4 regions of the Halomonas sediminis genome follow, and region 3 is predicted to be linked to each of the others. Evidence: predicted binding sites of a transcription regulator. Region 3 holds the regulator's gene; each other region holds the start of a gene.

Region 1 (7,591 bases), 810 kb from region 3:
CCAGGTAGCCGCTGCCAAAAGCGCTGCCAGCATGCCGTAGACCAACAACTGGGGGTCGTCCTTGAGCAAGGCAGGATCAACGATACCCTTGCGCACGGTATCGGTAACTTCCCCCCCGGCCAACCAGGCCCCTAGAAACTCGAACACCACGGCAATGATGATTGCCTGCTTGATGGTGATCGCTTTTGACCCCACCGAGGTGCCCATGGCATTGGCGACATCGTTGGCCCCCACACCCCACGCCATGAAGAAGCCGAATAGACAGGCTAGAATGATGAATACTTCACTGTACTGAGTAATGATCAGCATAAAGGCCCCTTAGCGCGCTGTCAGAATCTGTAACCGACTACCCACGCGCTCGGCGCGGTCGGATAGCTCACCCACCCAATCGATGATCTTGTACAGAAAAACCACATCCACCGGGGGCAATTCGCTTTCCAGTTCGAACAGCAAACGACGAATCGCCACTTGCTGGCCATCCGCTTGATGTTCCAGGGTATGCAGCTCACGAATCATGTTCTGCATGACATCCGAGACATTGCGGCCGAAGCCGGATTCAAGCAGGTCCTTGAGTTCTTCCAGCGCTTGACGCGCCTGGGCCACGCAAGCCACCGAGGTACGCATGTAATCGCGCATCGGGTCGGCCAATGCATCGGGCACCCGCATCTTGCGTCCCAGCATGATGCCGGTAATATCGCGCACCTTGTTGGCTATCTTGTCCTGTACGCTGATCAGGTCGAGCAGATCCGAGCGCGATACCGGCAAGAACATGGTACTGGGCAGATTCAAGCGCAGGTCGGTCTTGAGCTCGTCAGCCTCGTGTTCGAGGCGCGTGACATTCTCACGCAGTTCATTGGCGGTGTCCCAATCCTCCTGCAAGGATGCTTCAAAAAACGGCAGAAGTTGATCGGCACATTCATTGGCCTTGACGATGTGGGCCAGCAGCGGCTGAAATGGCGAGCGGCCGAACATCGCGGAAAAAGGGTTGGTGGTTACCATAATGCCTTTAAGCCTGTTTTCGGGGGAGCCTGGAAATGGCGGCGCCAGTATAAAGACTGCATACCGTGCCGTCATGAAAAGTTCATAATGTCATCAAAAATTCATCAAAACATCATGCAACCGAGGTAGCAGCATGGCAAAAGATAGCCGAAACACTCGGGAAGTCGAATTGAAACTGGCATTGACCGAAGACGGCCCCGAGGCACTCGCCACGCATGCCCTGCTGGCTTCTCTGCCTTGCCGCCGGCAACAGCTGATCAATATCTATTTCGACACTCCGGAAGGCGTCCTGGAAAATGCCCGCATGGCATTGCGCCTGCGCCAGGTGGACGGCCGCACCCTGCAAACATTGAAAACCGCAGGCCAGGGCGGCGGCGGCATGTCCGAACGCGGCGAGTGGGAATGGGAAGTACCCGCCGGCCAGCTTGATCTTGACGGTCTGAGTGCGCTTCCTGTGATGCACGACTGGAAAAGCGCGGCACTTGAGCGGCTTGCCCCCCGCCTACAGACAAATTTCAACCGTACCACCTGGCAGCTCGATGCGTCGGGAAGCTCTATGGAAGTGGCACTCGATCAGGGTGAAATTCGTGCCGGCTCCCACCGCGCCAGCATCCGCGAGGCAGAACTCGAACTTGTCAAAGGCGATCCCCAGGCACTTTGGGCGGTCGCGTTTTCCCTGGCTGAAACCATCAGGTTACGTCCCGCCGACATGAGCAAGGCCGCCCGAGGCAACGCCCTCTTGCAGCGGCATTGGGCATTGCCGGAGGCAGAGACTCCCGCTCAATGGTTGCAGCGTGCCATTGTGGCATTGGATGCTTATCACGACAGCACGGATGGCTATTTTCTCCAGGCAGCCCATGAAGCCTTGCGGGAATTGGCACACCATCAGGCGCTACACTGCGAAGAGCGGCTATTGGCCGAACGCTTGATCTCGCAACTCGACGACAATGGGGAGTTTGCTGCGGCATTTGGCCAGGCGGCACTGACGCTCTCGCGTCACATGGCGTTCAAAACCACGCCTACCTGAAAAAGCTGGCCGAAGCATCATTTCAGCCACCCGCATTTACACACAGGAAAACAGCATGGAGTCTGGATTAAAACCGGCTAGCGTAGGGATTCGCAAGCGTCTGTTTCAGATCATTTTTGAGTCCGATACTCCCCTTGCCAAGGGTTTTGATATCGCCCTGATTGTCGCCATCATGATAAGCGTCATGGTGGTCATCCTGGATAGCGTCACTGCTCTTCATTTGCGCTTCGGTAGTTTTTTTTACTATCTCGACTGGATGCTGACGCTGCTGTTCACCGTGGAAATCGCGCTGCGAATTTACTGCCTAGAGCGGCCCTGGCTATACCTGAAAAGCTTTTACGGCATCGTGGATATCATCGCGGTGCTTCCCACCTGGTTGGCGCTACTGTTCCCCGGGGTTCAGGTTCTCGTGCTGGTTCGCATGCTGCGAATACTGCGGATATTTCGCATACTCGGTTTGATTACCTTTGTCGGCGAGGCCCAGTTGCTGCTGGATGCGCTGAGGCGCAGCCTACGGCAGATACTGCTGTTCTTCTGCAGCATTTTCATGCTGGTGACATTGTTCGCCTCGCTGATGTTCCTGATCGAATCGCCTGAAGCGGGCTTCACCAGCATTCCCAAGTCCATCTACTGGGCAATCGTCAGCCTGACCACGGTAGGCTATGGGGATATCGTCCCCGCCACCTCGTTAGGCCAGACGATCACGGTGGTGCTGATGCTCATCGGCTACTCGATCATCGCCGTGCCCACCGGGGTGTTTTCCGCGCAAGTCATTCGTTCGATCCGCGAGGAACGCTATTCCAATGAAGCCTGCCCCGGCTGCGGCTATGACCGCCATGAGAAGAAAGCCCGTTATTGCTTGCGATGCGGCACTTGGCTGGATGAAACCACCGAAGATCCTCGCAAGCACTCATAGGCAATCCGCACAGAAGCATTAACTTCATCCCCTGAGTCCAAGCAATAATCGCGGCAAGCAACCGACAGTCTGTTACTGACGCCAGAACATCGGCGTTAACAGCACTAGGACGGTCAAGATTTCCAGCCTGCCCATCAGCATACCGACGCACAGGAGCCATTTGGCGGCATCGGGCAAGGTAGCGAAGTTACCTGAAGGACCGATGATATTACCCAGCCCCGGACCCACGTTAGCCACTGCGGTGGCGGCACCGGACAGTGCCGTGGTGAAATCCAGCCCCATCAAGGCCAAGCCGAGGGCCAAGCCTGCAACGGTCAAGAAAAAGAAGAACGAAAAAGCCACCACGCCGCGGGTTATTTCATCCGTCAGGGAATAGCTGTTGTAACGTGCGGAGAACACGCCGCTGGCGTGCACCAAAAAACGTAGCTGGTTTCTCAGCATGATGGCCGCCACCTGGAAACGAAATATCTTCATGCCGCCACTGGTAGACCCACTGCAACCACCAACGAAGGTAAGATAAAAGAAGGCGACAAAGGCCAGAGGCCCCCAGGCGCTGTAATCGTCCGAGGCATAGCCGGTGGTGGAGACCACTGAGACCACGTTAAAGGTGACGTGCGTCAAAGCCTCGAAAGGGGCGATGCCATTCCAGATCCGCCAAGTGGTCAAGCCTAACGTTACCAACAACAGCAGCAATAATAGCCCCCGTACTTGCTGGTCCTTCACCAGCGACATGGGTGAACCCCGCAAAAAGCGGATATAAAGCACGAAAGGCAAGGCTCCTGTAAGCATGAAAAAGCTACCCATCCACATCAAATGCGGTTGGTCTCGATAAAACCCGAAAGAAGCATCGGAGTTGGCAAACCCTCCGGTTGCAAGCGAGGTCATGGCATGGACGACCGAATCCAGCATCGTCATGCCTCCCAGCCGATAAGCCACGATGGCCATCAGGGTGAAGCCGCAATAGATACCCAAGGTAGCCTTGGCAATACCCCCCGTGCGCGGCATCACTTTATCGGACCAATCCGAAGATTCGGTATGGAACAGCCGCATACCACCCACTTTCAGAAAGGGCAGAATGGCGATGCCCATCACGATAATCCCGATGCCTCCCAACCACTGCATGATGCCTCGCCAAAGTTTGAGGCCATCGGAAAGGAATTCGATCCCTACGAAGATGGTGGAGCCCGTGGTGGTAATCGCGGAAACGGACTCGAAAACGGCATTGGTAAAGGAAAGCTGTGGCGCTCCCAGTATCAGCGGTAGGCTGGCGAACCCACTGATAGTGACCCAGCTGCTGGTAGTGAGCATGAACATTTGCCAAGGCTTGAGAGCAATCTGAACGCCCAGCGTAGCCAGCCAACAGAGGAGTATTGCGGCCAATATAATGAGAATTGAAATGCCAAAGGCTAACGCATCAGGGTCTTGTTCGATGACCAGCACCAACCAGGGCAACATCATGAACATGGCAAGCACTAGCCATAGCACTGCCATCACCTTGAATATCGGCGCCCATTTGACCCAATGGTTGATAATTTTCCGGGAAAAACGGCTCTGTCTCAGCATCGCCCTGCTCTGTTACGTCAGCGCTCTGTTGCCTCAGCACTGAATAGGTAAAGCATCAATTGTTAAGCCTTGAAAGGCTCAACATTTCCCCGGCCTTCACGCAGTATCTTGGGCGGCAGTTCGCGCAGATCAATCACGCTGGTGGGTTCGAGATGGCAGGCGCCACCGTCGATGATCGCATCCAGATGGGCGGCGAAACGCTCACGAATATCTTCCGGATCGGTCATGGGCAACTCTTCGCCCACCGGAATCAAGGTGACGCTCATCAAGGGTTCTCCCAGGGCCTCCAGCAAGGCATGCGTGATCCGGTGATCCGGCACCCGCACCCCGATCGAACGCCTCTTGGGATGCAACAACCGGCGCGGCACTTCGTTGGTGGCATCCAGAATGAAGGTGTAGGGCCCGGGGGTATGCGCTTTCAATAGGCGAAAAACATCATTGTTCACTTTGGCATAAGTGCCAATCTCGGAAAGATCCGAACACATCAACGTAAAGTTGTGCTTGTCATCCAGCGAGCGCAACCATTTGATCTTGTCGATGGCTTTCTTGTCGCCCAGATGGCAGCCCAAGGCATAACCCGAATCAGTGGGATAGGCCACCACACCGCCTTTGCGAATGATCTCGATGGATTGATCAATCAAGCGCTTTTGGGGGTTTTCCGGATGAATCTGGAAAAATTGGCTCATGCAGTACTCCTGTGACCTAAGGAACCAGTGTGACCGTAAGGAACTAGGCATTAAAACTCATGCCTGTCTCAGCCTAGCATAACCGAACGGCTCAGCCGGCGGCCAATGGGCCTGGCTCGGCCTGATCAAGATGCAGCAATCTTGGATGCCGCCACACAGGACGTGCTGCGGTACGTGGCACCGGGCTCATGCTTCCCGGCGCCAGGTGTCCTCCGGGAAAGTGAAAATCGCTGCCCAGTGAGGCGTAGAGTTCCCGCTCATCGAGCTGGCGCGCCAAGTCACGGGTGGCATCGGGGTTCTGATACCCACTGACCAGTTCCACCGCCTGCCCGCCGGCGGCCTTGAAAGCATCCAGCAGCAGGCCGCGCTTGCGTCGGGTCAAGCCATGGCGCATGGGATGCGCCAGCACCGCAACGCCTCCGGACGCCACGATCCAGGCCACCACCTGGGCGATTTCCGGCCAGTGAGATTTGACATCACCGCGTTTTCCGCTTCCCAGGTAACGTTTGAAGGCGGTCGCGACATCCGGCACCATTCCCGCCGCCACCAGGGCATTGGCAAAGTCAGGCCGCCCCAGTGGCCGTTCGCTGCCCGCCTGTTCACGCGCCCGGGCCAGCGCATTTTCCAGCCCCAGCTTCTCCAGACGTTCGGCAATCACTTCGCCGCGGGCGATACGCGCCAATCGCTGCTGCTCGAGCGCCTCCACCAGCGGCCCCTGCAAACCGCCGGGCAGCAAGGCCACCACATGGATATTGATGCCCTGCCAGCGACTGGACAACTCACTGGCCGGTACCAGGCAAAGGCCTGCTTCACGAGCCGCTTCACCGGCCTCGAGCACGCCATCCATGGTGTCATGGTCACTTAACGCCATATGCGTCAGGCCGCGTTCGGCGCACAGTTTGACCAGTTCCGTAGGCGAAAGCGCCCCATCGGAAGCCGTGGAATGCATGTGCAGGTCGATACAATAGCGTTGCTCGGTGGCAAACGCACAAGGTAATGGGGGCATAGGAATGACGCCGTCCGGCGAGTTTGTCAAAATAGGATGTCGTTAACGACGCGCCCGAATATGGTGCGCGCTTGCGCCCGTGTGGTCAATCACGCCGGGCTTTCCCAAGGAGTTGTCCCATGCTGTATGCCATTATCAGTGAAGATGTACCCGATAGTCTGGAAGGACGTCTCGCCGCACGACCGGATCACCTGGCTCGCCTGGAAGCCTTGCGTGATGAAGCACGCCTGGTGCTGGCCGGCCCGCACCCGGCGATTGATGCCGAAACTCCCGGTGAAGCAGGCTTCAGCGGTAGCTTGGTGATTGCCGAATTCGAAAGTCTGGAAGCGGCGCAGGCCTGGGCGGAGGTCGACCCCTACATGATTGCCGGCGTTTATGCACAGGTAACGGTGAAGCCTTTCAAGAAAGTCTTGCCCTGACCCTTCGCCCGGCCGCTTATACCCGCTTATACCCGCTTATACCCGCTTATACCCAGGATAGGCACAGTTTTCACCACCCCAGGCATTTTGGCTGGGGTTTTGCACAAACCCTGTGGAAAACTCTGTTGAAAGACGGCGGACGCTTTGTGCTAAGCCAGAGCTAGCGGCACTGTCCACTGATTGATTATTTTTTAACCTATTTTGACGACTGTCGATGATGACCAATCTCAGTCTTCATGGGCTTTGATGTTTATCACATGCCATTTCATGCGCTTGTATTTTTCTAATTAAAAAGGGTGTCGTGCGTGTCTCATCGCTTTCCCGCTCTACCGCCACTGACCCATCTGACGCCACCCCCTCTGGACTGGCAAGACGGTGCGCCCCACTCCCGCGCTTTCGACGATGTGTATTTTTCGCGCCAGGATGGACGTGCCGAAACCGAGCATGTGTTTCTGCATGCCAACCGACTGCCCGAACGCTTCGCCCAGTGGGCGGCTCCCCGCCCTTTCGTGATCGGTGAAACCGGGTTTGGTAGCGGTCTCAACATGCTGTGTGCCTGGGCCTGCTTTGAGGTGCATGCCCCGCCCGGCGCGCGGCTGCATCTGATTTCCACTGAAAAATACCCCATGAGACGCGAAGACCTTGCACAGGCACTTTCCGCCTGGCCCACGCTTGCCGACCATGCTCGGGTGTTACTCGAACAATGGCCGCCTTGCATCAGCGGCGTTCATCGGCTGTGGTTAAGCGATGCAGTCACCCTGGATTTGCACTTTGGCGATACCACCGAGCGCCTGCAGTTGCTCGACGGCCTTGTGGATGCCTGGTTTCTGGACGGTTTTGCCCCTTCCAAGAATCCCCAGATGTGGCAACCCGAGCTATTCGATGCCATGGCGGCACGTTCACGACCCGGGGCTACTTTTGCAACGTTCACCTGTGCGGGCATCGTCAAGCGTGGCCTGAAAGCGGCAGGCTTTG
Region 2 (7,591 bases), 490 kb from region 3:
GATGACATCGCAGACTTCCGCATCTTCGTAGCTGTTATTGAGCTCACCGATGCCCATATCACGGCTGGCATGGCATTCCGAGTTGTAGGCGGGACGGTTGTGGATCCGCACCATTTTTGTCTGCATGCCATTGAAAATCAGCTTGCCAGTCGCCCAGGTATTCTCGAAGCCGCCGCCCGCACCGCCATGGTCGAAGAGGTTAAAAAACAGCTGGTCGGGCCCGTCATTATCGAGGATGCGTTGGGTCAGGCCGGCATACAGGACCATGGCGCGTTCCCAGTTGGTTTCCACCCAGTCGTCCCCGCTATACACCAGCGGATACTTGAGGCGCCGCTCGCCGATCGGGGTTTGTTCCGAATACATCACGCTGGCCATCTGGCCGCCCCGCGTCGAAGATAGTCCCTGGTTAACGCTGCACGCTTTGTCGGGCAGAATCATGATGTTGTATTCGCCTCCATCATGATCCTTGATCCGGTTGACCATGGCCGGTGTCATGGTGATCTGCATGGGAGGAAGCTGGCGGGTGAAGTCGAGCCCTAACGCATTCTGGCCAGCGGCCCTGCCGCCTTCTTGGTTGGCGGGCCACTTGTAGACATGGTAACCACAGCCGACGATGCAGAAATGGCAGGCCATATTGGTTTTCTGGGCATCCACCGGAGGCAGGGGGATACGATCCTTGAATTGGGTCATTGTTATTCTCCCGGTTCAGATGATATTGGCCTGGCGACCATAGATCAGGCCATCGACCGACACGGCAAGCAGGGTATCCTCGGCTTCGTCATACTCCAGAAGGATCCGGGGTAGGCCTTCGGTGGCATGGCCGATCACCATCTGGCCGGCGTTGTCAGGGTCGAAGATGCTGTAATGGCAGGGACACTTGAAGGTCTCCGCCTCCTGGTCGTAATTGACCGGGCAGCCCATGTGCGTGCATTGGGTGCTGTAGGCCACCACGTCTCTGTCCGGACCTGCCCCACCCTTGACCTCGCGGCCCTTGCGAATCAACACGCAGGGCGAGCGATTGTCGGGATAGTTGAAGTAGACGGGCTGATTGACGGTCACGTCGTCCAGCCGGGCAACCACATCACGCGGATAGGGTAGGGTGGTGCTGCCGGCGGGAGGCGAGGAACTGCCTTGCTGTGCCTGGACAACGGGAGATAGCGAAAGAGTGCCTAGAGCGGCACTGCTACCGGTCAACTTCAGGAAGTTACGGCGGCTCAATCGTGACATCGTCTGGCACTCCGGTGTTGTTGTTAGGGAGGCTTGTATCGGGATGGTTCCGTTGTGATATGTGGATATTCGTATTTGATGGTCTAAAATCTAGTTCTGTTCTGGCAGGTGTGCAAGGGCAGGTGGCCGAGTCGGCGAGGAGAACAGTAAGGCCAGGGTGATGCCTAATGAAATTTCCGCACTGGTAAAGCCCAGAAACAACGGGATGTTCGAGCAGGAATAGAAGGGGATGATGGCACCGAAGCCTGCACCGAGCCCATAACCGGCCAGTCCTGGCTTCTGCTGAAAGTAGTTGAGGTACCCGCTCCAGGTTCAGCGGAGCGCGCATCAGGGCGAAACCCTATGTCTATTCATGGTGCGCGCGATGACAGCCGTTGCGGGGGGCGCTGGGGCTCGGCCGTCATTTTGTCTCTCTACAGAAAACTTGTGGCAAGCCGCTGGCGCGTCGTGACATGCCAGCGGCCGAGCGTCAGAGGGTTTCCAGCGCCAGGGCGATGCCCTGACCACCGCCGATACACAAAGTGACGATGCCGCGGTGTTCGCCGTTACGCTGCATGGCATGTAACAGCCGGGTGGTCAGCACCGCGCCGGTGGCACCAATCGGATGGCCGTGAGCGATAGCGCCGCCCTCCACGTTGACGATCTCTTCCGGCAGGCCGAGTTCGCGCTGGCAGGCCAAGGCAATGGCGGCGAAGGCCTCGTTGATCTCCACCCGGTCCAGATCATCCACCGACCAGCCGGCGCGCTCAAGCGCCTGCTTGACTGCCGGTACCGGGCCGATGCCGAAGTAGCCAGGCTCCACGGCGCTGATGCCGAAAGCCACCAAGCGGGCCACGGGGGTGAGGCCCTGCTGCTCGGCCCAGTCGCGTTCGGCAACGATCATCGCCGCCGCGCCGCTGTTTAGACCCGGTGAATTACCTGCGGTGATGGTACCTTCTTTACGAAAAGCGGGCTTCATCTTACCCAGCGATTCCAGGGTGATATCCGGGCGGTTGTGCTCGTCGCGGGCGAAGGTGGTGGTACCCTTGCGGCTGGTGAGTTCCACCCCGGCAATTTCAGCATCGAAGTGGCCGGCTTCCTGGGCCTTGGAGAAGCGCTGCTGAGAGCGCAGCGCCCAAATGTCCTGGTCTTCGCGGGAGATGCTGTAGCGGCTCACTAGATCTTCGGTATGCCAGCCGGAGTGCTTGCCGCTGAAGGCGTCGTTGAGGCCATCAAGCAGCATAGTATCGTGCATGGTCACGTCGCCCATGCGTGCGCCCCAGCGCCCCTGGGGCATCACGTAGGGTGCGCGGTCCATGTTCTCCATACCGCCGGCAATCGCGCAGTCAGCCATGCCGCTCCAGATCTCCATGGCGGCGCTGACCACGGCTTGGGCCCCGGAGCCGCAGACCCGATTGACGGTAAGCGCCGGGACTTCCACGGGAAGCCCTCCGCCGATGCCGGCCTGACGGCCCGAGTTCATGCGACAGCCCGCCTGAATCACGTGACCCATCACCAGCGAATCCACCTTCTCGGCGGCAAGCCCCGAGCGGGAAAGCGTTTCCTGAATGACCCGTGCGCCCAGGTCGGTGGCGGGTGTGTCCTTGAGGCTGCCGCCATAGGTGCCGATGGCCGTGCGGACGGGATGGCAGATGACGACGTCGCGAGTTGACATAAGTACTCCTCTAATCGTTTGGGTAAACGGCCGGAGCGGCCGCAGATCAGGACATTTCACCTATAGCACTGAGTTGGCGCCGAGGCCATGGCAGGCCAACCAGCGTTCGCGTCAGAACGAAGTCAGCCGCCGAACTTTTCATTTTCGCCCAGGTTCGGGGTAGCGTCTTTCTTGACGTTGGCCTTGGCGATCTCATAGAGCTGGAACGTCTTGCTCTCCTTGGCCTTCCAGTGCTCACCCATCTGTACCTTGATTTCCAGTAACGCCACATCCGGGTCGTCCTTGCCTTCAGGGAACCAGGCCCCGATGAAGGGATTCCAGTATTTCTCGATCAGCTCGCGGTCATCGGTCAGGTTGGCCTGGCCCGAGAGCGACACGTACACGCCTTCTTCCTGATCGGAGAAGCTGAGGCAGACGTCGTGATCACTGGCGGTTTCAAAGACCTTCTCGGCACTGCGGCGGGTGAAGAACCACAGGGTGCCATCGTATTCATCCTGAACCAGGTGCATCGGCCGGGCACGAGGCATATCGCCATCCAGCGTAACCAGCATGCCGACTTTGATGCCCTTGATCATCTTCCAGATCTTCTGCTTGTGCTCAGGACTGGACATAGCTTCAATCTCCTGTCGAATACGGTGCGGCGAATAGGAAATGACGATGCTAATGCTAATGCATTGAACATCACTAGAATCAGCCTAGTTACCATTATTAACCTCGGCAAACCGAAGGGCGCGAGTATGCAATCACTATTAAACGAAAAAACGCAGGTCACCGAGGCGGCACTGAAAGCCATTGCCCACATGCCCACCGCCAGCCTGTCGGCGTTGATGGATGAGGCCTTCATTCGTCGCCTGAGCGATGCCGATTTCATGCGGGTCGCGGTGCTGCTGGCGCGCAAAAGTTATGACGAGGGCGGCTGTCCCATCGGCGCGGTGATTATCGACAACGTGACGCGGCGGATTGTTGGCAAGGGGCATAACACCCTGGTGCAGGAGAACCATCCTTACAACCATGGAGAGACCGCTGCCATGCGCGATGCGGGTCGTCTCGACTTCAGACAGACGACCCTGTTCACCTCCTTGAGCCCCTGCGAGATCTGCGCCACGCTGCTGCATATGCGCGGCGTCTCGCGTGTTGTGGTGGGCGATATCACCAATGCCGCGGGCACGGAAGCGCTGCTGCGTGAGAAGGGTGTTCAGGTCGATATTTTGGAAGACACCCAAGGTATTGCACTCTACGCGCGCTTCCGCGAAGAAAATCCTGCGCTTGAGCATGAAGACTGGAAGGGTATGCGGTAAGAAAGGCTAGCGCTGGGGGGAATAAACGGGGGGAGGAAAATGCTGGTCTGTCGCCTGAAGCTCATGCGATTTTTTGCGGCTCAAGGCGGTCAAAAAATGTGAACACAGAAAAGATCGAGAAGCCAAGCCAAAAAAAAGGCAGATCAGTAAGTGACTGATCTGCCTTTCGAAATATTGGTAGCGGGGACCGGATTTGAACCGATGACCTTCGGGTTATGAGCCCGACGAGCTACCAGACTGCTCCACCCCGCATCAACGTGAGATGCATACTACTCTTTTTCTGGATTATGTCAAGCGTGGCTTTAAAACGATTAGCTTATGGTAGTTGCTTTCATTCTGCTGCAACATGGTGATGTTAAGACTATGCTTGATTTACAAATGTGAAAAACTATAACGTCGCGGTCGTTGGGGCCTCATTAGAATCAGGGCATCGACCGCCAAGATTGTAATAAAAAAGCGCTTGAGCGCTTTTCACTAGAATGGCTTGCCTGCAAGCAGCATGCTGCCAAGTCATGAGTCATTATCAGGGAGGTAGTCAATGGCAAATCAAGTCCCCGTCGCCTGGGTAACTGGTGGAACTGGTGGTATCGGTACGGCAATTTGTCGTTCTTTGGCGGATGCGGGTTTTCAGGTGGTTGCGGGGTACCATAACCCGGATAAGGCTAAAACCTGGCTGGAGACACAAAAAGCCGATGGCTATACCAACATCGCTCTTTCCGGTATCGATCTTTCCGACCATGATGCCTGCCTCGAAGGCGCCCGTGAGATCAACGAAACGCATGGTCCTATCCAGGTGCTGGTCAATTGTGCCGGCATCACCCGCGACGGCACCATGAAGCGTATGACTTACGACCAGTGGTACCAAGTCATTGATACCAACCTTAATAGCGTTTTCAACACCTGCCGTGGTGTGGTTGAGTCGATGCTTGAGCAAAACTACGGGAGGATTATCAATATTTCCTCGATCAATGGGCGCAAGGGCCAGTTCGGCCAGGTTAACTATGCGGCTGCCAAAGCCGGTATGCATGGCCTGACGATGTCGTTGGCTCAGGAAACCGCCACCAAGGGTATTACCGTGAACACGGTATCGCCTGGCTATATTGCGACAGACATGATCATGAAGATTCCCGAAAAAGTCCGGGAAACCATTCGTGAAGGTATTCCCATCAAGCGCTTCGGTACACCGGAAGAAATCGGCCGTCTGGTTGCGTTTCTTGCTCACGAAGATTCGGGCTTCATTACCGGGGCCAATATCGATATCAACGGCGGCCAGTTCATGGGCTGAATCGGTACACCAACTTTTTCGCTGCATAAAAAACGGGAGGCCTGGCCTCCCGTTTTGCTGTCTTGCTTTTCCTTCAAGGCGGAGGTAAGCGGACCAGGCAGCCAAGAAGTTCATCCAATTCGGCGGCTTCGTCTTGCCATAGCGCCTCGGAGATGGGGCCAATGGCGAGAAGTTCAGCAAGCACATCGGTCAGCTCGGAGGCGGGGGTAAGAGGCTGAACGAGGCCTTCGTTGAGCCTTTCCACTTGAATTGCCAGGCGTAGTGGCTCATCGCGTTGACGTACCCGGCCCATGGCCAGTAATGACAAGCGCATCCGATTGCGAGCCAGTGCTTCTTCGACCTCGGGCATGATGCTATCCAGGGAAGTGTTGCTGATGTCTCGGCGTGCCTTGTTGCGCTTCTCGTGAGCGGCCTGGAAGGGTGGCTTTAGCGGGAAGGCGACAACCGCTTGAGCGATGACCTCCTGAGTAACGTTATGGTTGATAAACTCTGCATCCGCTGCCAGATGCGCATTGAGCAAGGGATATAGCTCGCGCCAGTATTGTACGATCTCGCCCACCTCCAGCCGATTCAAGTGCTCGCGTCTTGTGCGTACGATCCCGCTGAGCCGCCGCTGCATGCCTTCACCACGTCGATTGCTCGGCAGTGGCTCAAGTGTGGCAGCCTCCTTGAGTGCATCCTCTAGAATCTCGACTTCGCTGGCTTCCCTGGGTTGCCAGCTGTCCAGGCGTTCGATTAGTTGCTGCATGGCATCCAGCTGGTCTTGCTGCGGCGTGGCTTGTTGGGCCTGGGCGGCGTCGCGCAGCATGAATATTTGATCACACAGCTGGCGAAATTCCTGCCATAACGTTTGTTCTTCTCCTTTGGGAGCGCGCCCCAGAGAGCGCCATTGCTTTTGTAGTGCCTTGGCTTGTGTGGCGCGCTCCCGAGGTGCCAATGTCTCGTCACTCAAGAGGTGACGAGTGGCTTCGATCAGATCGCGTTTGGTGGTGGCAATGGTATGCGCGCGTTGATCAATCAGCGCCTGAAGGTGGTGGCGAACCTTGCCGAAGCGTCGTCCAATGGTCTCGGCCTGCTCACGGGGTACCGGTGAATAATGCCGCCATTGCTGGCGCGCCTTGTCGCGAATCTGACGCAATACATCCGGGTCTGCATCTTCAGCGGGTTGAGCGAGCAGCGTTTCGAGCTGTTCACACAAGGCTTCACGCGCCATGAGATTCTGCTGACGCACCTCTGCCAAACCTTTACGCCAAGGCGCCAGGCGGGCTTGAATACGGTCCGAGGAGTGACGAAAGCGAGCAGACTGTTCACGATTGGCCGCCGCATCGCCCAAGTCTTTCCACTCCTTTACCAGTTGACGATGACGACGGTCTAGGGCCGCTTCGTCCATTGCCGTGTCGTTAGCCAGGGCATCGATCAACTCACACAGCTGTTCACGTTTGGGGCCGGCAACGAATCCTCGCCAGTCACGCAATTCAGCCAGTCGAGCCCCAAGTTTCTTAAGCCTGTTTTTCAATGGCTGGCTGCTGTTGCGGGAAGATAATGCTTCGATTTGGGGCTTGATGCGTTGATGTAATCTGCTGGCACTCTTGAAGGCGCCGCGTTCGAGAAACTGTTCAAATTTGTCAAGTTGCTCGGCAAGACCATCGAGCTTTTCAGTGGCAGTGGCATCCGTTTGCTCGCCTTGTGAGGATGCCAAGGCTTCTCTGGCGCGAACGAGCAGTGCCGGGGGCGTCAGGTGTTCCGGCCATTGGCTCTGTTTGGTCAGCGCCTGTAATGCCTTGAGGTCATGCTCGGTCAGCGCATTTTCCACTTCCTTGGCAAGTAGTTGCCAGCGTTCCCATGCGTGATAACAGCGCTCGTAGTCGTGCATCATGCGGGCATAACGTTGTTGCTGCTGCTCGCTGGCAGGATGAATGTCGGAGAGCGCTTGCCAGCGATGAGCCAGAAGCTGCTTCTGGGAACGCAAGCTGGCAATGTCCTGCGTCATTAGGGTGGCACCGTGACAGATGCTTTCCAGGCTTTCTTCTATTCCTTCAAGCAGTTCGTCACGCGTCTGGTTGGCGTCTTCCTGGCGCTGTTGGTCGACCAGGCGTGCTTGTTCCTGGGCTTCGTGATCGCGCAACG
Region 3 (7,591 bases):
GGATCGATGCCTTCCCCGTTATCCTCGACTTCAATGCAGGCGCCCTGAGAGTGAGTCTTCCAACGCAGGGTGATGTGGCTACCTTCCGGGGTATAACGCACGGCATTGAAAGCCAGGTTGGAAACCGCGCTGCGAATTTCCTGCTCACTGCCTACCAGCTGAGCATGGCACTCAAGCTCGATAGTCACTTCATGGCGGTGATGGGAAAGGGCCAGCGCATCGCGGCGGATGCCGTCGAGCAACGTCTCCATGAGCAGCGGCCGGTGATCTTCGCCACCCTGGTCGATCTCCAGGCGTGACAGCATCAGCAGATCGTTGACCAGATTCTGCATACGGCTCGTTTGCGCCTGCATCTGCGAAAGCCCGCGCCCCAGGCGCGGCGGCATCTGTTCAGCCAGGTCGCTGTAGGTTTCCAGATAACCGGAAAGTACCGTCAGGGGTGTGCGCAATTCATGGGAAACATTGGCCACGAAATCGCGCCGCATCTGTTCCAGGCGATGCAACCGGGTGATATCGCGAGCCATGAGCAGGCATTCGTCATCGCCATAAAGCGTCAGCTGGTATTGAAGGATACGACGCTCGTCGATGGGAGACGTCAAGGTCAGGGGTTCGCGATAGTCATGCGCCTTGAAGTAACTGACGAAGTGGGGGTCGCGCAGCAGATTGGTAATGTGCTGGCCGCGGTCATGGGCAGCTTGCAGCCCCAGCATGTCGCTGGCAGCACTGTTCCACCACTCCAGGTCACCATGACGGTCGAGCATCACCACGCTGTCGCGCATGGCTTCCGAGGATTCCTGTATCCGCGCGAGTATCGCCCGTAAGCGTTGCTGAGTGATGCGCTGGCGTTTCTGATAACGGTAAAGCTGGTCGAACAGCTCGCCCCACATCCCGCTCGCGGCAGGAGGCTCCTGCTCCGGGTGCAACGTCATCCAGCGATACAGGGCGCGTAACTGGCGCAGATGGTAAACCAGGCACAGCGCCAAGCCCGCTGCGAGACCCAGCCCCGGCGTCACTAACAGCCAGCCGACCAGGGTTCCCAAGGTTGCCGGCCATACCAGACGCCACAGCTCACGGCTCCACAATCGCACCCTAGCCTCTGGCCGAAAACCGGTAGCCGGTACCGCGTACAGTCTGAATCAAGTGCTGATGGGCATCGCCCAATGCCTTGCGCAGGCGGCGGATATGCACGTCCACGGTGCGTTCCTCGACATAGACATTGCCTCCCCATACTTGGTCCAGCAGCTGGCTACGAGTGTAGGCGCGCTCCTGGTGAGTCATGAAAAACTGCAACAGGCGGTACTCGGTAGGCCCCATTTCCAAGGCCTTGCCATGCGCACTGATGCGATGACTCATGGGATCCAGCAAGAGGCCGTCGATCTCGACGGCCTCTTCGACACCGCGCGGTGTCGCTCGGCGCAGCACGGCCTTGAGCCTTGCCACCAGCTCACGAGGGGAAAACGGCTTGGTAATGTAATCGTCGGCCCCGGCTTCGAGACCCTGAATCTTGTTGTCCTCTTCACCCTTGGCGGTAAGCATGATGATGGGTAGCTCGGCGGTGGCTTCTTCGCGCTTGAGCCGACGAGCAAGCTCGATACCGCTGATGCCCGGCATCATCCAGTCCAGCAGCAGCAAGTCCGGTTGATGATCCACAATCATGGCGTGGGCATCCTGAGCATTGCTCGCTTCAAGGACGTGGTAGTCAGCCATTTCCAGGGCGATCGCGATCATTTCGCGAATCGGCGCTTCATCATCGACAATCAGAACGGTCTTGGCGGTCATTATGGGCGGCCTCGTGATCGAACAATGACAGGTCAATGACAATCACACCATGCCCTGATGACAATTCCATGACAAGACCGATTTTCCCAAGCAGCCGCCCTCGCACCCCAACAAATGCCTATGCAAACGGCTCAGCTGCCGCTGGGCGAGCGTTAGGTCTTGCCGGGTTCCTGTTCAGTTGCGGTCGAAGAACGTTTGGCTCGCGGATGGGCCGCATCGTAACTGGCTGCCAGGCTTTGCCAATCCAGCCGGGTATACACCTGTGTAGTGGCCAGATTGGCATGGCCGAGGAGCTCCTGCACTGCACGCAAGTCCTGGCTGGACTCGAGCAAATGGCTGGCGAAGGAATGACGCAATCGGTGTGGGTGCAAGTGCTCCGGTAAACCGCGGGCCACGGCCAGGTGCGCCAGACGCTTTTGAATCGCACGATGCCCCAGACGGGCTCCGCGCACCCCGACGAACAGCGCGGTTTCGCCCTGGCCGGCAAGCAATGGGCGTTGCGCCAGCCAATGGCCCAGCGCCACCTGAGCACGCTGGCCCACCGGTACCTGGCGGGGTTTGCTTCCCTTGCCCATCACCCGTACCTGATGGCCGTGAACGTCAGGCTCATCCAGAGCGGCAAGCTCCGCCAGGCGCAAGCCACTGGAATAGAAAAGTTCCAGTATGGCCTGGTCGCGCAATGCCAACGGCGAGCCATCATGAGGGGTGTCCAGAAACTGGCTGAGCTGGTCCACATCCAGCGGGCGCGGCAGGTGGCTGGGCTGGCGCGGCGTGCGCAATAGCGTTACCGGGTTATGTGCCAGGATTCCTTGCTTGACTAGGTAATCGGCAAAACGCGAGAGTGCCGCGCGGCGCCGGGCCAAACTGCTGGGAGCCAGCCCGCGGCTACGTTCACGTCCCAGAAAAGCCCGCAACAGGGCGGTATCCAGTGCTTCCGCGGCATGCACATCACGGCTCAGCGTGAAGGCCTGCAAGGCGCTGAGATCCTGAGCATAGGCTTTCAGCGTGGCGGGGCTGGCATGGCGTCGCATCTGCGCCAGAAATGCCGTGATACTTCCCTCGAGCGGGGTATCAAGCATAAGGGCCCAGGCGCGTCAGCAAGCGGGCCATGACATCGCCCAGATATTCAGTGAACAAGGTGTCCATGCTGGCGCAATAACTTGCCGGGTCGGGGCTGGCGAGCAGCAGATAGCCCAGCGGCTGCCCGGCGGAAAGTCGAGTGATGGCGCAGGAACCCGCCTTGCGCGGTGGCTTGGTATGCGGCAACAGGCATTTCCAGTCGCTGACACTCAACTTGGAACAGCGGCTGGTGCGTCCATCAAGCAGCGCGGTCAGGCGCTTGGTGGCATGCTGGTCCAGCACCTGACGCGGCGGCTGTGGCGGAGCGGGTTCGTTATCGCTGAGTTCCGCCGGACACCAGAGTGCCATGGCCGGCGTTGCAAAACGCTCGCTGAGCTGGGTGGCCAACGCCTGGGCCAAGGTATCTCGATCCTCGGCTTCGACCAATGCCAGCAAGGTTTCCCGCAGGCGCCGATACTGTGTCTCATTGTGGCGCGCGGTTTCCAGCAGGTGTTCCAAGCGGCTTTCGGCATGCTCGGCACGCCGGCGCAGGTCGAGCACCAGACGTTCCAATAGCGAGATCGCACCCTGGATATCCGGATGAGGGACCTTGAGCTGCTGCAGCAACCCTTCACGCCCGACAAAAAAGTCCGGATGACGCGCCAGCCAGAAGGCTACCTGATCGGGATCGAGGGTTTTGCGCGGCTCGGGGGCTGAAGACATCACCTTACTCCTGTTTACGCTATCGCGACGGTTTGCGCTTGGCCGCGTCAGCTTAACGCGACGCGCCCATCAAACACACGTGTTGCCGGGCCGACCATGATCAACGCAGCTTCCGGGTCCGACCATTCGATCATCAAGTCACCGCCCGGCAGCGTTACCTTGACCGGACTTTTCAATAGTCCCTGGCGAATCCCGCTGGCAACGGCGGCACAGGCGCCGGTACCGCAGGCCAGAGTCTCGCCACTGCCACGCTCATAGACGCGCAGACGAATCGCGCAGGGCGAGAGCACCTGCATGAAACCGACATTGACCCGCTGGGGAAAGCGCGGGTGCGCTTCCACCAAGGGTCCCAAACGCTCCACCGGGGCAGTATCCACATCATCAACCTGGATCACCGCATGCGGATTGCCCATCGACACCACCCCCAGCTCGAGGGTTTCGTCACCGACCGCCAGGGTATGCAACGGCTGATCACCCGGCGCATCGAACGGCAATGCCGAGGGAGTGAAGCGCGGCCGCCCCATGTCCACGCGCACCATGCCGTCATGCTGCACCTTGAGCACCAGCGGGCCACCGGCGGTCTCGACCCGAATCTCGTGCTTGTGGGTAAGACGTTGATCGCGCACGAAGCGGGCGAAACAGCGCGCTCCATTGCCGCAGTTTTCCACTTCACTGCCATCGGCATTGAAGATGCGGTAGCGAAAATCCATTTCCGGGTCGCGGGGTGGCTCGACGATCAACAGCTGGTCGAAACCGATCCCCAGACGACGATCAGCAAGCTGGCGAATCTGCTCATTGCGAAGACGGGCGCGCTGAGTCACCAGATCCACCACCACGAAATCATTGCCCAGCCCGTGCATCTTGGTGAAATGCAGCAGCATCAAACGCTCCCTGCCGGTAGCAAGGTTTCGCCGGCCCACAAATCCGCCAGGCGCTCACGAGCACGCACCACATGACACTCCGTGCCATCCACCATCAGTTCCGCCGGGCGGGGGCGGCTGTTGTAGTTCGAGGCCATCACAAAGCCATAGGCACCCGCTGAACGCACCGCCAGAAGGTCCCCCGGTGCAATCGCAAGTTCACGCTCCTTGCCCAGGAAGTCTCCGGTTTCGCATACCGGTCCGACCACATCGTAAAGCGCCGAATCCCGCGCATGGCGCGTGTCCACCGGCACGATGGCCTGCCACGCCTGGTACAGCGCCGGGCGAATCATGTCGTTCATGCCCGCATCGATGATGGCGAAGTTCTTGGTCTCACCAGGCTTGAGAAACTCGACCCGGGTCAACAGCACGCCGGCATTGGCGGCAATCGAGCGACCGGGCTCGAACAACAGCGTCAGGCGCTTGCCGCCCTCCCAACGCGAAAGCCGCTCGAGCAAGGCAGTAGCGTAATCGAACGGCTGCGGCGGCCGCTCATCGCGATAGGTAACGCCCAGGCCACCCCCCAGGTCCAGGTGGTCGATCTCGATTCCCTGGTCGCGCAGACGCTCGAGCAATACCAGCAGGCGCTCCAGGGCATCCAGGAAAGGTGCGGTTTCCGTCAATTGGGAGCCGATATGACAATCCAGCCCGACCACTTCCAGATGCGCCATTCCCGCCGCCTGGGTATACACATCCAGGGCGTCATCCACCGCAATGCCGAACTTATTGTCCTTCAAGCCGGTGGAAATGTAGGGATGGGTGCCGGCATCGACATCCGGATTGACGCGCAACGACACCGAGGCAACCTTGCCCAGGCGCGCAGCCACGCTATTGAGGCGTTCAAGCTCAGGGCGCGATTCCACGTTGAAGCACTTGATACCCACTTCCAGGGCACGGGCCATTTCCGCTTCTTGCTTGGCCACGCCGGAAAACACCACCTTGGCCGGGTCACCGCCCGCCGCCAGGACGCGCTCGAGCTCGCCGACGGACACGATATCGAACCCCGCCCCCAGCCGTGCCAGAAGCCCCAGCACCGCCAGGTTGGAATTGGCTTTAACGGCATAGCAGATTAAATGCGAATGGCTGCCTAACGCCTCGGTATAGGCGCGAAAATGCCGTTCAAGTGTGGCCTTGGAATACACATAACACGGGGTGCCATGCTCGGCGGCAATGCGTGAAAGCGGAACCTCTTCGGCATACAGCACGCCGTCGCGATAATTGAAATAATCCATTCAGGTCTCCTGCTCGACCGCTGGCGAGGTGGATGGCGCTTGTTCGGACTGCTCCGGTGAAGGCTGCTCTGGCGATGGCAAGTACAGCGGCCCTTTCTGGCCGCAGCCGGCCAGCAGTATCGCCACAGCAATTATTGCCAGGCTACTGACAGCACGCATCACATCGCGCCCTTGAGTACGATCACTGCATCACGTGCACGCTGTGCCGCCGCCCGCACCTGATTGGGCGCGGTGCCGCCGATATGGTTACGCGCCGCGACCGAACCTTCCAGGGTCAATACCTCGAAGACATCCTCTTCGATGATGTCGGAGAACTGCTTGAGCTCAGTGAGGCTCATCTCGGAAAGGTCTTTTTCTTCGCGTAACCCGAACGCGACCGACTGGCCGACGATCTCATGGGCATCGCGGAACGCCACGCCTTTGCGCACTAGGTAATCGGCGAGGTCGGTGGCGGTAGAGAACCCCTTGAGCGCCGCGATCTCCATGTTGGCCTTTTTGGGTTCGATGGCAGGCACCATGTCGGCAAAGGCTTTCAGGCAGTCGCGCACGGTGTCGACGGCGTCGAACAGCGGCTCCTTGTCTTCCTGATTGTCCTTGTTGTAGGCCAGCGGCTGGGATTTCATCAGCGTCAGCAAGGCCATCAAGTGGCCATAGACACGTCCGGTCTTGCCACGCACCAGTTCCGGCACATCGGGATTCTTCTTTTGCGGCATGATCGAGGAGCCGGTGCAGAAGCGGTCCGGCAAATCGATGAAATCGAACTGGGCACTGGTCCACAGCACCAGTTCTTCGCTCATTCGCGAAAGGTGCATCAATAGGATGCTGGCGAAGCTGGTGAATTCGATCGCGAAATCGCGATCCGACACCGCATCCAAGGAGTTCTCCGCCGGGCGCGAAAAGCCCAGCAATTCCGCGGTAACGTGACGGTCGATCGGGTAGGTGGTACCGGCCAGGGCGGCAGCGCCCAGGGGCATCACATTGACTCGCTTGCGGCAATCGAGCAGGCGCTCGTGGTCGCGGGCCAGCATTTCCTGCCAGGCCAGCAGATGATGACCAAAGGTAACCGGCTGGGCGGTCTGGAGGTGAGTGAAGCCGGGCATGATGGTCTCGGCTTCGCGGTCGGCGAGTTCGATCATGCCTTCCCGCAGGCGCACCAGCTCGACTTCGATCACATCGATTTCGTCACGCAGGAACAAGCGGATATCGGTGGCTACCTGGTCGTTACGTGAACGCCCGGTGTGCAGCTTCTTGCCTGTGATACCGATCTTGTCGGTCAGCCGCGCTTCGATGTTCATATGAACGTCTTCCAGTGGCACCGACCACTGGAACTCGCCGCGCTCGATCTCGGCGGCGATCTCGTTGAGACCTTCAACGATGGCATTACGCTCTTCGTCACTCAGCACACCGACGCGTGCCAGCATGGTGGCGTGGGCGACCGAGCCTCGAATATCCTGGCGCGCCAGGCGCTGGTCGAAGGTGACCGAGGCAGTAAAGCGTTCGACAAACGCATCGGTGGGCTCGCTGAAGCGACCGCCCCAGGACTGGTTAGTGACTTGGCTCATCTGGCGGATATCCTGCAAACAATGAAGTCGAAAACACGCATGAAAAATAATCACAAAAAATGATCATGGAAATTGCCCGAAAGTGTACCAGAGTCACCCCCTCTCGCGGCACGCCGATTTACTCATCGCAAAACCATCCTACGGTAGGGAACCGCACTTACTATTTTTACTACAGTTTTTACTGTGTGGCCGGGTGCTTTATGATGAGATCTATCAGAGGTTGACTGGCCGTGTCAGCGGCAAAGGGAGAATCACGTGCAAACCATTACCAAGCTACGCATTGCCACGCGTAAAAGCCAACTTGCCATGTGGCAGG
Region 4 (7,591 bases), 790 kb from region 3:
CAGATTACTGCCCCAGGAGTTTTTATGAGCCGCTTTCAGACATTGCAAGCGAGCGCGCCGGTAACGCTATTTCACGACGGCCACTGCCCTTTCTGCCGCGTCGAAGTCGCTTGGCTGGAAAAGCATCGCCAGCGTGAGCGTATCAAGCTGGTCGATATCCAAAGCCCAACGTTCAATGCCGAAGCATACGACACCCGATTCGAGCGCATGATGGGAAAGCTGCACGTATTGGATAGCCAAGGGGCGTGGTATATAGGCATGGACGCCAGCCGGGCCCTTTATGCCGTATTAGGCTACCGGCGGCTGGTGTGGCTGTCTTGCTTGCCCGGTATATGCGGCGTCATGGATACCGGCTACCGTTTTTTTGCCCGCCGCCGGGTACGGCTGGGCCAGTGGTGGGAAAAACGTCAAGCTAGACGTTGTGCTAAACGGTCTTGAGAACGACCTCAAAAGACTAGCGGCATGCGCGATGTCAGAGGGGCATCATAATGGGCTTCGCGACCGACCACTTCGTCTTGGGGCACATACTGCACCAAGTAAGCACGGTGAATACCGGCTCGCTTGAGCTCCAGGTAAACATCGTCGAGCGCGCGAAATAGCATCGGTTTTTTACGATTAGTCAGCATGTGGCGCTGCCCTTCCACATCTTCAAGTTCCACTTGATAGAAACGGCTGCCGGCGTGGGTAATCACCCGTATTTCAAAATTATCATGCTGTTTGACGAACGGCTTGAGTGACTTGAACTCCATGGTTCCCTCCTGCATTAAATACAACTCAGGCACAGCTTGACTGTGCCTGATGACATTTCCATTGCGGTTGAGTGTCACAAATATGACGGCAATGCTGCAAGGGAGTTCCAAGTATCTTCATCAAATATTACTGATAATCAGCTGGGTCGATCGCCTTTCCCAATGAGTTACGGTCAATCCAGTTACCCGCCTTGGTCTGCTTATAGCGGAACACCACCTTGTCACCGACCGCGACAGGCAACTCACTGTCTTCCGTCTGATAACTGTAGGCCTCGCCTTCCACCACCAAATGATAACGGTAAAGATCCGGCATCCCCAGCCATTCCTTGAACGGGCCTTCCTTCTCCAGCGATTGTAGCTCACCCCGCGCTTCCAACTTGGGAATGCGCGGACGATTACCCCGTCGAAAACCACCAGCCATTGCTTTCTCCACTTGATTGATTGCCACTCGCACGCCAGTCTCGTTCGTGCGTTTGCTTATCGGCCCTGCCCTTCGCGACTGGGCATTATGCGGCTTGGCCATTGCGCCTCAACCGTCTCTCAACATCGGCTCAACCGCCGAAGGCTTCCCCGTAGCTGTCCGGGGCCAAGTCCTCGAAACGGGTGTATTTACCGATAAATGCCATATGCACCGTGCCGATGGGGCCGTTACGTTGCTTGCCGATAATCAATTCAGCCAGCCCCTGGTTATCCGGGTTGTCCTGGTTGTACACCTCATCACGATAGACGAAGGCGATCACATCCGCATCCTGCTCGATGGCCCCGGACTCCCGCAAATCCGACATCACCGGGCGCTTGTTGGGGCGCTGCTCCAATGAACGGTTAAGCTGGGAAAGCGCTACCACCGGGCAACCGAATTCCTTGGCCATCCCTTTTAACGAACGCGAAATCTCCGAGATTTCCCCGGTACGATTTTCGGAAAAACCAGGAATCTGCATCAACTGCAGATAATCGATCATGATCAATGCCATGTTGCCATGCTCGCGTACCACCCGGCGTATGCGCGAGCGCATCTCATTGGGCGAAAGCGCTGCGGTGTCGTCGATGAACAGCTGCTTGTCTTTAAGCAGGTTGACCGCCGAGGTCAGCCGTGGCCAATCCTCATCTTCCAGCTGGCCAGTACGCACACGGGTCTGGTCGATTCGCCCCAGGGAGGACAGCATCCGCAGCATCAAGGATTCCGCGGGCATCTCCATGGAAAACACCATCACCGCCTTATCGCTGGAAATTACCGCGTGTTCCACCAGGTTCATGGCAAAGGAGGTCTTGCCCATCGAAGGCCTTCCGGCAATGATCACCAGATCCGAGGGCTGCCAGCCGGTCGTCATCTCGTCCAGGTCACGAAAACCGGTGGACAAGCCGGTCATTTCGCCCTTGAGATTGAACAACTCGTCAATGCGATCCACGGCCTTGGTCAAAAGCTCGCTCATGCCGAGAGGACCACCGCTTTTAGGCCGCTCCTCGCTGATCTGGAAGACCAGACGCTCGGCCTCGTCCAACAGTTCATCGGCAGGACGCCCTTGGGGGCTGAAAGCACCATCGGCTATCTGGCTGGCGGCACGGATCAACTTTCGCAACGTCGCCCGCTCACGCACGATATCGGCGTAGGCGCGAATATTGCTCGCCGAGGGGGTATTGCGGGCAAGTTCGGCCAGAAATGCCAGGCCACCGACCGTATCCAGCTGGTCGCGTGCTTCCAGGGCTTCCGAGAGCGTGACCACATCCAGCGGCTGTCCGGCTTCCGCCATGTAGATCATGACGTTGAATACCAAGCGATGCTCGTAGCGATAGAAGTCATCGGCCACCAACCGGTCCGACACATTGTCCCAAGCTTGGTTATCCAGCATCAACCCGCCGAGAACCGACTGCTCCGCCTCCAACGAATGAGGAGGCAGCTTGAGCGCTGCCGTTTCCTGGTCGGAAGAAGACCTGTCCTGCATCATTTGCTCCTTGAACGCTCGATATCGTTCAAACCGGTAGCCTGAGGGGTAAATCAGTGACTGGGGTGTCGTTGATAAACCCGGAACGACAAAGGGCGCGGGATAGCCCGCGCCCTTTGATGGTCTGGCGAGATCAAGCGGCTTATTCAGCCACAATCACCACACGCACCACTGCATTCACTTCTGGATGGAGATGCAGATCGATGTCGAATTCGCCGGTGTGACGAATCGGACCTTGCGGCATGCGAACTTCGCTCTTGACCACATCAATACCCGCGGAAGAAATCGCATCGGCGATATCACGCGGACCGATGGAACCGAACAGCTTGCCTTCGTCACCGGCTTTCGATGTCAAGGACAGTTCGATTTCATTGAGCTGTGCTGCACGCTCTTCGGCTTCGGCCTTGCGCTCGGCAGCTTGAGCTTCGAGCTCGGAGCGCTGGGCATTGAAGGCTTCGATGTTTTCCTTGGTGGCCGGCACGGCCAAGCCGTAAGGCACCAAGTAGTTACGACCATAACCAGGCTTTACAGTGACCTTGTCACCGAGGCCGCCCAGCTTACCAATCTTATCGAGCAGAATGACTTCCATCTCGTAAACCTCTTGTCAGTTGCTGCGAGCCAACCGTGCGCGAAAATTCGCTAGCGTATCGATCAGGCCCAACAGCAGCACGATGAGAATCGCGGGCCATGTGGTGATAAGCAGCGCGTAGAACGCTACCAACCACAAGCCATTCATCCCTTTTAATCCAATAACCCCGTGTACCAACGCAATGCCAGCGATCAGCAAAGGTACCCACCCAAGCATGGCCAACGGCGCAATTCCCAGCAGCATGCCCCCCACGCCCAGCACCAGCAGAACGGCCAGTTCCCGAGGCGCCAGGCGCAAGGCGTGAAACTCCTCGCGAAAGCCTCCCGGGTTATAAAGCCCGGCCTGCCAGCTGCGCGCCAGTGCCAGACAGCCTATCGATGCCAGCAATACCACTAACCCGGTGACGCCACTGATGACCAGTTCAGCCAGCACCTGAGTATCAAACCCTTGGCTGGTGAACTCGGTCAGCATGCGATCAATCTCAGGGGAGCCTTTACGCAACTCCTCAAGCATCAAGCGGGTGTCACCCGGCGGAGTGAAAACACCCAACTGGATCATTGCCGAGGCAGCCAGCGAGCCACCAATCAGTGCCTCACTCCAGCGCATTCGCTCACGCAGAATAACGGCCATCAGCGTCACCAGCAGTACGCTGGCAAGCGGAATCACATCACCCTGCGACCACCACCAGCCGGCGGGTAGCGCGGCGGCGATAACCACAGGAAGCGCCGGCACAAGGCCATGGCGCAGCGTCGCCAGGGCGGCGATTGCCGCCCCCAGCCAGAATAGCCAAGGCACCAGGGTTGCCAAAGCAGCCCCGGCGGCGGCGTAGGGTATGCCGCGCATCAGCCATCGGGCGAGTACCAACATCACGCTAGCAACTTACTTGTGGCTATCGGAGTAGGGCAGAAGCGCCAGGTAACGCGAGCGCTTTACAGCTGTCGCCAACTGGCGCTGATAACGTGCCTTGGTGCCGGTGATACGGCTTGGAACGATCTTGCCGGTTTCGGTGATGTAAGCTTTCAGCGTATCCAGATCCTTATAATCGATCTGCTTTACGCCTTCAGCGGTGAAGCGGCAAAACTTGCGGCGACGGAAAAAACGTGCCATGGAATAACTCCTTCAAACGTGCAAATAATAAAATCAGGCAGTTTCTTCGCGGGGCTTGTCTTCGCGACGCGGACGCTTTTCTTCTGCCGGCTTCATCATCGGTGAAGCTTCGGTGACAGCTTCCTTGCAGCGCAAGACCAAGCTGCGGATGATGGCATCGTTGAAACGGAAGATGTTCTCGATTTCGTCGAGAGTCTCGCCGCCGCACTCGACGTTCATCAGCACGTAGTGAGCCTTGTGGATCTTGTTGATCGGGTAAGCCAGGTGGCGACGGCCCCAATCTTCCAGACGATGCACGGTACCACCATTTTCGGTGACAATGCTGGTATAGCGCTCGACCATGGCCGGCACTTGCTCGCTCTGGTCCGGATGGACCATGAACACGATTTCATAATGACGCATACGATCTCCTTGCGGTTTGGCAGCTTCCAATGCGCGTGCTACCGAGGCACCACGACAGGGAAGCAAGGAGGTGATTGAAATGCCTCCGTTCGAGTCATCGCAGCAAGCGACGAGACGCCGGAGGCATCAAGTAGAATAGCGCCCGCTTGTCAGGCAAACGGGCGCAGGCATTTTAGGGGCGCAGCGACTAACTTGCAAGCTGTCGTTGGCGCACCGCCTCAAACAGGCAGATGCCCGTGGCCACCGAGACATTCAGGCTCGACACCTGCCCCGCCATGGGCAGCTTGGCGAGATTATCGCAGGCTTCGCGGGTCAAGCGGCGCATGCCCTTGCCTTCGGCCCCCATCACCAGGGCCACAGGACCGGTGAAGTCGATCTGATAGATACTGGATTCGGCTTCACCGGCGGCACCGGTAATCCACACACCTTCGACCTTGAGCTTGGCCAGGGTGCGCGCCAGATTGGTGACCTGATAAACCGGCACCACTTCAGCAGCACCGCAAGCCACCTTGCGTACGGTGGCATTGAGCGGAGCGGCCTTGTCCTTGGCCACGATCACCCCATGTGCACCGGCTGCATCGGCACTGCGCAGGCAAGCACCGAAGTTATGCACGTCGGTCACGCCATCGAGCACCAGAAACAATGGCGGCTGTGGTGCCCGCCAGGCGCGCAACTTGAGCCACAACGACTCTTCGCCTTCGGGTGTCAAAGGCGAGCAGAACGCCGCCACACCCTGATGGGCACCGCCCTGGGTCAGTTGGTCGAGCACTTCGCGGGGCCGCTCCTTGACCAATGCTCCCTTGGATTGAGCTTCGTCCACTAGAGCCGCAAGGCGCGTGCCCGCCCCTTGCTGCACCCACAATTCACGGGGAGCTTCACCACGATCGAGCAGGCTGCGCAGCGCATGCACACCAAATACCAGCTCAAGGCCATTCGGCACCTTGAGATGCTGACGAGAAGACGCCGGTTTCATTACTTACCCCTTCTTGGGTGACGTCTTGCGTGGCCCGCGGCGAGTTCGCCGTGCACCCTCACCGCTATTATGGGTGCCTTCCTTCTTGTCGGCCGAGCGGCTTTTGCGCGGCTGACGCTTAGGACGTGGCTTGTCATTTTCCAGGGCGAAGTCGATCTTACGATCATCCATGTCCACACGCGCGACCTGCACCGTGAGGCCATCACCCAAGCGATAGCTCGAACCGGTCCGTTCACCCTTGAGTCGATGTTTTTCGGCTTCGTAGTGGTAATAGTCAGATGGCAGCGAGGTGACGTGCACCAGCCCTTCCACATAGAATTCATCCAGGCGCACGAAAAGCCCGAACTGGGTCACCGTGGCGATGGTCCCTTCAAAGACTTCACCCAGCTTGTCGGACATGAACTCGCACTTGAGCCAGTCTTCGACATCACGGGTGGCATCGTCAGCGCGACGTTCGGCCATCGAACAGTGCTCACCCAGCTCGACCATCTGCTCGAACGTATAAGGGCACCACTTGCTTGGCGGCTCGACCGGCGCGCCTTCGGCACGCAGCACCGTATTGGTCTGGCGTGGCCCGCGAATCACCGAACGAATGGCGCGGTGAACCAACAGGTCCGGATAACGCCGGATCGGTGAGGTGAAGTGGGCATAGGCGGGATACGCCAGGCCGAAGTGGCCGTCGTTCTGCGGTGAATACACGGCACGACTCATCGAGCGCAACATCACGGTTTGAATGATATCGAAATCCGGCCGACCCTTGATCGTCTCCGCCAGGGTGCGGTAGTCCTGAGGGGTGGGCTCGTCGCCGCCGCCCAGGGAAAGCCCCAACTCATTGAGAAACAGGCGCAGCTTGTCGAGGCGCTCCGGAGCGGGACGCTCATGAATGCGGTAAAGCGCCGGGAGGTCATGCTTGTCGAGAAAGCGTGCCGTGGCCACGTTGGCCGCGAGCATGCATTCCTCGATCACCTTGTGAGCATCGTTGCGTGAGCGCGGCACGATTTTTTCGATCTTGCGCTCTTCATTGAAGATGATCGCGGTTTCGGTGGTCTCGAAATCGATCGCCCCACGCTCTTCACGTGCCTGACGGAGCAGCTTGTAAAGCTCATGCAGGTTCTTGACCGGCTTGACCAAGGAGGCATGCTCGTTACGCAGCGCCTCGCCCTCTTTGCTCGACTCATCGAGCATCGCCGCCACCTTGTTATAGGTCAGGCGCGCATGAGAGCGCATTACCGCCTCATAAAAGCGGTGACGGCTGATGGTGCCGGTCTTGGAAATATTCATTTCGCAGACCAGCACCAGACGGTCGACATGCGGGTTCAGCGAACACAGACCGTTGGAAAGAAGCTCCGGAAGCATCGGCACGACCTGGCCCGGAAAGTATACCGAGGTGCCACGTGTACGCGCTTCTTCGTCCAGCGCTGCACTCGGCCGAACGTAATGCGAAACGTCGGCAATCGCCACCAGCAATTTCCAGCTGCCCGACTTGGTCTTCCAGGCGCAGACCGCATCGTCGAAGTCTTTTGCCGACTCATCATCGATGGTCACCAATGGCGTATCCCGCAGGTCGATACGGTGAGCCTTGTCGGCTTCTTCGACTTCCGCCGAGATACCGGCGATCTGATCCAGCACCTCTGGTGGAAACTCGGCGGGAATATCGTAACTGCGAATCGCAATATCGATTTCCATGCCAGGGTCCATGCGTTCGCCCAGTACTTCGACGACTTCCCCTACCGGCTGCACGCGCGTTTCTGGCTGTTTGACGATTTTGGCTGAAATCACCTGCCCGTCCTGGGCACCACCACAGGCACTGTGAGGAATGATCACTTCCTGG

The links. The regulator PhoB, encoded in region 3, activates phosphate uptake and scavenging genes when phosphate is short. The targets are predictions, from matches to a motif close to TGTCATANNNNTGTCANA.
Region 1: LG290_RS03470 (CYTH domain-containing protein) is a predicted target of PhoB. The motif match lies at 1,088-1,105, and genes of this name have one in related genera.
Region 2: phbB (acetoacetyl-CoA reductase) is a predicted target of PhoB. The motif match lies at 4,509-4,526, and genes of this name have one in related genera.
Region 4: LG290_RS12360 (DUF6482 family protein) is a predicted target of PhoB. The motif match lies at 820-837, and genes of this name have one in related genera.

What each region holds. Positions count from the first base shown of each region.
Region 1 is NZ_CP085246.1:712,925-720,515, reverse strand. It holds gene LG290_RS03480 (inorganic phosphate transporter) at 1-309, opposite strand, end outside; gene LG290_RS03475 (TIGR00153 family protein) at 319-999, opposite strand; gene LG290_RS03470 (CYTH domain-containing protein) at 1,133-2,026, shown strand; gene LG290_RS03465 (ion transporter) at 2,082-2,942, shown strand; gene trkI (Trk system potassium transporter TrkI) at 3,015-4,505, opposite strand; gene LG290_RS03455 (L-threonylcarbamoyladenylate synthase) at 4,568-5,191, opposite strand; gene LG290_RS03450 (PHP domain-containing protein) at 5,283-6,197, opposite strand; gene LG290_RS03445 (YciI family protein) at 6,317-6,616, shown strand; gene mnmC (bifunctional tRNA (5-methylaminomethyl-2-thiouridine)(34)-methyltransferase MnmC2/FAD-dependent 5-carboxymethylaminomethyl-2-thiouridine(34) oxidoreductase MnmC1) at 6,922-7,591, shown strand, end outside.
Region 2 is NZ_CP085246.1:392,187-399,777, forward strand. It holds gene LG290_RS01940 (arsenate reductase (azurin) large subunit) at 1-690, opposite strand, end outside; gene LG290_RS01945 (arsenate reductase (azurin) small subunit) at 706-1,227, opposite strand; gene LG290_RS01950 (hypothetical protein) at 1,318-1,497, opposite strand; gene LG290_RS01955 (thiolase family protein) at 1,697-2,881, opposite strand; gene LG290_RS01960 (pyridoxamine 5'-phosphate oxidase family protein) at 3,004-3,492, opposite strand; gene LG290_RS01965 (nucleoside deaminase) at 3,619-4,179, shown strand; tRNA gene LG290_RS01970 (tRNA-Met) at 4,355-4,431, opposite strand; gene phbB (acetoacetyl-CoA reductase) at 4,718-5,464, shown strand; gene LG290_RS01980 (DUF349 domain-containing protein) at 5,538-7,591, opposite strand, start outside.
Region 3 is NZ_CP085246.1:3,399,714-3,407,304, forward strand. It holds gene phoR (phosphate regulon sensor histidine kinase PhoR) at 1-1,088, opposite strand, end outside; gene phoB (phosphate regulon transcriptional regulator PhoB) at 1,090-1,779, opposite strand; gene LG290_RS16110 (tyrosine recombinase XerC) at 1,932-2,858, opposite strand; gene LG290_RS16115 (DUF484 family protein) at 2,851-3,561, opposite strand; gene dapF (diaminopimelate epimerase) at 3,609-4,442, opposite strand; gene lysA (diaminopimelate decarboxylase) at 4,442-5,713, opposite strand; gene lptM (LPS translocon maturation chaperone LptM) at 5,714-5,872, opposite strand; gene argH (argininosuccinate lyase) at 5,872-7,275, opposite strand; gene hemC (hydroxymethylbilane synthase) at 7,531-7,591, shown strand, end outside.
Region 4 is NZ_CP085246.1:2,610,955-2,618,545, forward strand. It holds gene LG290_RS12355 (thiol-disulfide oxidoreductase DCC family protein) at 25-438, shown strand; gene LG290_RS12360 (DUF6482 family protein) at 447-749, opposite strand; gene LG290_RS12365 (hypothetical protein) at 877-1,170, opposite strand; gene dnaB (replicative DNA helicase) at 1,301-2,689, opposite strand; gene rplI (50S ribosomal protein L9) at 2,832-3,278, opposite strand; gene LG290_RS12380 (hypothetical protein) at 3,294-4,145, opposite strand; gene rpsR (30S ribosomal protein S18) at 4,158-4,385, opposite strand; gene rpsF (30S ribosomal protein S6) at 4,419-4,787, opposite strand; gene rlmB (23S rRNA (guanosine(2251)-2'-O)-methyltransferase RlmB) at 4,975-5,760, opposite strand; gene rnr (ribonuclease R) at 5,764-7,591, opposite strand, start outside.